Regions from separate parts of the Anoxybacillus sp. TBDG-1 genome, predicted to be linked through region 1. Evidence: a T-box and tRNA genes for the amino acid it is inferred to sense, from the RefSeq annotation. Region 1 holds a T-box; the other holds one or more tRNA genes.
What was found. The T-box of region 1 lies ahead of ACYQY7_RS00410 (valine--tRNA ligase). A T-box ahead of a tRNA ligase gene usually reads a tRNA of that ligase, here a tRNA-Val.

Region 1 (3,422 bases):
GTAGCTATTCACGGCATTCAAATGGACGATGATCGTGAAGATGACGAATGGGAGCCATACAATGTAGACGATTTCGAACCGTTTGAAGTGGTCGCAAGAGAAGAAGTATATCAACAAGGAGAAATGGAAGAGGATCAAGGAAGTATCGTCAACGTTCCGCCGTTTTATATGTTTCATGAAGAAAGTGAACAAGTGGAAGAAGATCAATTATATAGTGCTCAAAAAGAACAGCGAATAGAAACAATAGAAAGTAAGGAAATAAAGGCTCAACATGAAGTGAAACAAATTGAAGACATACATGATGGACGAGGGGAAGAAAACAAAGAAGTATGTGAACAACTAAAAGAGGAAAAACAAACCTTTCAACTTGAAATGAAAGGGAGAGATACAAGCGAAAAACGAAATGAAAACGCCTTATATTTAACAAAGTTATTCGAAAAAAATGAAGAACAGGCGTTTGCTCGTTTAAAAATTTGTATCGTCCAACAAGGTGATTCGTTGGACAAGATTGCCGAGCGATACGACGTATCTGTCCAACAGTTGTTGCGTACAAATCATTTAGAAAGCGGTGCGGATATACACGAAGGGCAGTTGCTATACATTCCAACGCCAAGTAAAGTGTAAAAGGGTTGTACGATGATGAAAACGGTGCAATTACAACATGAGCGTATACAAAAATGGGAAATGGCAAATAGAACATATGCGCTCAAACGAATCGATTCATTGGCACATTGGCAGGCGGTTGAACAAGCCCATCGCTTACGTATACCGCTTGCCATTCCGATTTACGAAACGAAAAAGCGAGATGGGCAATGGTATTATATGATGCCTTGGTTAAAAGAAAAAACGGATCCAACATCGTCATTTTTTCACGATTTAGCACGATGGCATAAACATTCGTTAAAGGAAATACAAACGATGGAAACGGAAATCGAGTCATATTATAAGGAACGAAAAATCTCACTTGAAAAAACAAAACAAACATTAACTCAATATATTGAACAATGTGAAAAACAATGGTATATGTCGCCGTTTCAACTGCAATGTTGCACCCATTTTTTCGACATTATGCGCGCCATTTCGTTTTCTGAACATACGTTAAATGAGTGGCGTGAGCGAATGCGAGAAAAAAAGACGGTGCGCATTTGCTATATTCATGGTCGCCCGTCGTTTCACCATTATGTCGAACGAAATGATGGTACATCGTATTTTATTAGTTTTGAACAAGCGCGTTGGGCTCCTCCATTTCACGATTTACTTTTCTTTTTTCGCCAATATTTGCATACGTATCCGATTGTATGTGATGAAGCAGTACAATGGCTTTTACAGTATGAACAAACATTAGCGCTTGAAGAAGATGAGCGGTTATTATTTTTTCATTTACTTGTCGATCCGCATCGGTTTGTTCGTCTCATTCATCAGTACGAACAACAACGTCATGAGCAACAATTCACCGCTACTTGGCAACGGGCATATTGGCAAATGAAAAATATCGAATATGTCATCGGAAAATGGGAAGAAGAAAAACAAACGAATCAAATCCAATCGTAATGTAACGCGAATGAAAGAAAAATAAAAATAGCGAGTAAAATAACGTCGATTGTTGTTGGAAATAAAATGGTGCGAATCGCTTGAACAACGGTAATCGGGATGATGCATTGTTCAGCAATAAAGCGCAGCTTCCTTAGCCACGGCGGCCAAGCGTACGGATTGAAACGTTTACGCATATGTTCACTTCCTTTTCAAATGGTTAGCTCCATATGTTGGAGCTTTTCTTTTTATCATATGTATAAAGGAGTGAAAATGTGGCAAACCTTATTGACGATTTATATGATTTTTATATAGTATTATGTATGAATAGAAAAAAGCGAAGATAGGGAAGAGTACGGCGCAACCCGCCTTGCAGAGAGGGAAATCAGTAGCTGCGAGATTTCCTAGGTTTGTGGTCGTCGGAAGGTCGCCCTGGAGCTGCTTCTTCGAACGAAAGTAGAAGAAGCCGGTGCATCGCCGTTATCGATTTGAGTGCTTAAGCATCGCTTAAGAAAAAAGGTGGTACCGCGAAAGAGTCTCCTTTCGTCCTTTTCGGATGAAAGGAGTTTTTTATTTTAGTGAAGGAGGGATTTTTTATGTTACCGCCAAAATATGACCACCGTGCTGTCGAGGCAAACCGTTATGAATGGTGGCTAAAAGGAAAGTTTTTTGAGGCAACAAGCGATGAAACGAAAAAACCGTTTACGATCGTCATTCCACCGCCAAATGTGACAGGTAAGCTTCATTTAGGACATGCGTGGGATACGACGTTACAAGACATTATTACGCGCATGAAGCGCATGCAAGGATATGACGTCTTATGGCTTCCAGGCATGGATCATGCGGGAATTGCGACGCAAGCAAAAGTAGAAGAAAAGCTCCGCAACGAAGGAAAAACACGCTACGATTTAGGGCGTGAAAAATTTGTCGAAGAGACGTGGAAATGGAAAGAGGAATATGCAGGGCATATTCGCTCTCAATGGGCGAAGCTTGGACTTGGGCTCGATTATACGCGGGAGCGCTTTACGCTTGATGAAGGATTATCAAAAGCAGTGCGGGAAGTATTTGTATCGTTATATAAAAAAGGGCTTATTTATCGTGGCGAGTACATTATTAACTGGGATCCAGTAACAAAAACAGCATTATCGGACATTGAAGTCGTGTACAAAGATGTGCAAGGTGCGCTATATCATATGCGCTATCCGCTTGCAGACGGTTCTGGCTATATCGAAGTGGCAACGACTCGTCCAGAGACGATGCTTGGTGATACAGCGGTTGCCGTTCATCCAGAAGATGAGCGCTACAAACACTTGATCGGAAAAACAGTCATTTTACCGATCGTCGGTCGTGAAATTCCGATTATTGGTGATGAGTATGTCGATATGTCGTTCGGTTCCGGGGCGGTGAAAATTACACCAGCACATGATCCAAACGACTTTGAAATTGGAAACCGTCATAACTTGCCGCGCATTCTTGTCATGAACGAAGACGGCACAATGAACGACAATGCGCTTCAATATAAGGGACTTGATCGTTTCGAATGCCGTAAACAAATCGTGAAAGATTTACAAGAACAAGGCGTGCTATTTAAAATCGAAGAACATATGCATGCAGTCGGTCATAGCGAGCGTAGCGGTGCCGTCGTAGAACCGTATTTGTCGACGCAATGGTTTGTGAAAATGAAGCCGCTCGCTGAAGCTGCGATTGAACTACAAAAAACAGAAGGAAAAGTAAATTTCGTTCCAGAACGATTTGAAAAAACGTATTTACATTGGATGGAAAACATCCGCGACTGGTGTATTTCTCGCCAACTTTGGTGGGGACATCGCATTCCAGCATGGTATCATAAAGAAACAGGCGAAGTGTATGTAGACCATGAGCCACCAGCAGAT
Region 2 (3,422 bases), on a different contig from region 1:
TCGAGGCGATCGATGATTTAATTGCTGATTTTGAACAGGCGTTATCATATGTATAGGCTAGGCATATCGCCTAGCCTTAGCTAATTTGGTCGAGGGCACCGCGTTGTAGCTGTTGCTCGACCATGCGATCGAGTTGTTGGATTTTTTTCAAAGCGAGTTCGTCATCGATTTGGCGATAATGATGTTTACCACCCGGTTCTTCATCTGCTTCATCGGCGAGTTTTACGATCGTTTGAAGCGGTTTTCGTTTTAGCTCTCCTTCTGGAAGATACGAATCGGTATGAAGCAAAATGGCGAGGGCGATTTCTTTCGCATGTTGAGGATGTTCACCGAGTCGAATAAGCAATTTGTGCGCTCGCTCCGCCCCTTTAATCGCATGAATGTCGTTTTGTTTATATGTTTCGTAGTCCCATGTTCCGTTTGAGTACCATTCATAATGACCGATATCGTGAAGCAATGCAGCTTTTGTCGCTAAATCAACATTGACTCCATATTGCAGGGCAAGGCGATACGCATGATATGCGGTCGCAATAGCGTGCGCGACGCCTGAACGTTTCAAATATTTTTGAGTGATGGGGTGGAGGAAGATGTCAGTTAATGTGACACGTCTCATCGTGCATGCCCCCTTTTTTGTTTTTCTAATTATCATACCATGTTTTATTTAAGGAAAGCAATACATATTTTTTCTATTTTTCCTTCATACTAAGTGAAAAAAGGTTTGGAGGACGCATATGTTTTTATCATTATTATTATCAATGATGACAGCGTTTTCGTTCAATGGGCATGCTTGCACGAAAAAATTGGATGAAGCAAATGTGCAACTGTGTGGAAAAGAAGATGGAGATTGGGTGCGTCATTTTACGCTTCACGTCGGAAAAGCGACGTATGCGTTTCCAGAATGGGAACATATCAATGACCCGAAAGCGACTCCGCAATTGTATTCTGTTGATGTGACGGACGATGGAAAGGAAGATGTCGTCGTTTTTCTCGTGAAAGCGCGCGGCAACGGCACGTATAAAAATGAAGTGCACGTATTTGCACATCACGAAAACGGCATAGAAGAAATGATCGTCGAAGATCCGCGCACCGTCGTTTTAAAAAGCATGAAAATGAAAGAGACAAACGAAGGAACAGAGCTAATCATTGATCACGTTCACGCTTTCATTCCGTACGCACGCGAAGAACAAAAAGGGGTAAAAACGACATTCGACCGCTTTTTAAAATACGCGCTCGATAAACAAAAGCTGAAAGCCGTTTTACTCCTCGAACGAAAAAAAGGTGAATACATCGGCAGTTTAATCGTCACATACGAATATAAAGATGGCCTTTTTCAAGGTACCCACATCGACTTTATCCGCCATTAGCCATTGCATGTGCGATGGCTAAAAATTTTTTAAAAAAGCATTTGACAATGTGGATAGAGGTGAGTATAATGAAAAATGTGTTCGATAGGACAACAATATATGATTCCGTAGCTCAGCTGGGAGAGCGCCACCTTGACAGGGTGGAGGTCGCTGGTTCGAGCCCAGTCGGAATCATCGCAAACCCGAGTTCTGTAAAGGAGCTCGGGTTTTTCGTTGTTTACCCCCTCCTCCCGACTACCGCGAATGTTTGAGAGTTCAGCCGCATTTCGTATGCAGGAAAGTGGTCGATGTTGTCGAATAAAAACATCGAGACCATTGTATGCGAGGTGACTATATGTCTATTGACCACGACCGTCTGTTTAAACAGTTGATCCAAACGTTTTTTGAGGAATTTATTGTTCTCTTTTTTCCGACGATGCATGAGCATATCGACTTTCGCCACGTATCGTTTTTATCAGAGGAGCTGTTCACCGATGTGACGGCAGGGGAGAAGTATCGCGTCGATTTGCTTGTCGAAACGAAGTTAAAAGGCGAAGATGGGCTTGTGATTGTGCATATCGAAAACCAAAGCTATGTGCAACCATCGTTTCCTGAACGGATGTTTATTTATTTTAGCCGTTTGTTTGAAAAGTACCGTAAAAACATTGTACCTATTGCTGTATTTAGCTACGATACGATCCGCGACGAACCATCGACATTTACCCTCGAATTTCCTTTTGGCAACGTGCTAGACTTTCGTTTTTTCACTGTCGAATTGCGCAAACAAAACTGGCGAAACTACATTCGACATGATAATCCCATTGCCGCTGCATTGTTAAGCAAGATGGGGTATACTGAAAGTGAACGAGTAGAACTGAAAAAACAATTTTTACGCATGCTTGTCCGATTGGAGTTAGACGAAGCGAAACAACGGTTGCTGTTTGGCTTTTTTGAAACATATATCAAACTATCCGATGAAGAAGAACGAAGGCTACGAAGCGAGGTGAATGAAATGGAAACGAAAGAAAAAGATCAAGTGATGGAATTAATTATTTCGTATGAACAACAAGGAATGAAGCGCCTTATACAAACGATGGCGAAAAAAGGGATGAGCGTAAAAGATATTGCGAACGTCACGGACCTTTCGGAAGAAGAAGTAGAGCGGTTGTTGGAGTAGGGGGGTACTGCCGTCGACCTTTTTGGCGACGGCAGTTTTTTTGTTTTCCAATGAGTAAGTATACTATATATTTGCTCGCTTGTTAAATGACAGTAGTTTACAATAGGAATTTTTGTTATAGTTAAAGTTGTAAGAGATGAAAGAACAGGAAAAGACGGAGGCAGCACGATGGGCAAGTTAACGTTACAACAACTTGAATCTCATTTATGGGAATCAGCAAACATATTGCGTGGTAGTATTGATTCTTCGGACTATAAAAACTATATCTTTGGCATGTTATTTTTGAAACGATTAAACGACGTGTTTGTCGAAACGGCTGAGCGGATTGAAAAAGAAGAAGGCGAAGATTACGGTTGGTATGATCGCGATGAACATCAATTTTTCGTACCTGAAAAAGCACGTTGGAGTTATATTCAATCTCACTCCCAAGATGTGGGGGCGGTCATTAACAAAGCGTTTGAGCTACTCGAAGATGAAAATCCATCGCTACAAGGCGTTTTAGCGAATATTGATTTTAATGATAAAGAAAAATTATCCGATAAAACGATTCTTCAATTAGTACAGCACTTCTCACAAATTGACTTACGCAATGAAAACTTATCAGAACCTGACATCCTTGGTCGTGCTTATGAGTACCTTATCAAACAATTTGCCGATGATGCAGGTAAAAAAGGCGGTGAGTTTTATACGCCAAGCCAAGTCGTGAAATTAATTGTAAAACTGATTAAACCTGAAGAAGGGATGCGTGTGTGCGACCCAACCGCAGGGTCTGGAGGGATGCTCATTCAAGCTGTTGACTACATAAAAGAAAAAGGCGGCAATCCACGCAACATTACATTGCACGGACAAGAGAAAAACTTAAATACATGGGCGATTTGTAAAATGAATTTGTTACTTCATGG

Region 2: it has a tRNA-Val gene. The T-box ahead of ACYQY7_RS00410 (valine--tRNA ligase) is inferred to sense a tRNA for this amino acid. The anticodon was not compared.

Annotation. Positions count from the first base shown of each region.
Region 1 is NZ_JBTZSY010000001.1:82,605-86,026, forward strand. It holds gene spoVID (stage VI sporulation protein D) at 1-624, shown strand, start outside; gene ACYQY7_RS00400 (aminoglycoside phosphotransferase) at 640-1,551, shown strand; gene ACYQY7_RS00405 (hypothetical protein) at 1,536-1,727, opposite strand; T-box leader at 1,862-2,084, shown strand; gene ACYQY7_RS00410 (valine--tRNA ligase) at 2,127-3,422, shown strand, end outside.
Region 2 is NZ_JBTZSY010000007.1:43,788-47,209, reverse strand. It holds gene metC (cystathionine beta-lyase) at 1-56, shown strand, start outside; gene ACYQY7_RS03735 (HD domain-containing protein) at 77-613, opposite strand; gene ACYQY7_RS03730 (hypothetical protein) at 732-1,364, shown strand; tRNA gene ACYQY7_RS03725 (tRNA-Val) at 1,466-1,538, shown strand; gene ACYQY7_RS03720 (Rpn family recombination-promoting nuclease/putative transposase) at 1,699-2,520, shown strand; gene ACYQY7_RS03715 (type I restriction-modification system subunit M) at 2,689-3,422, shown strand, end outside.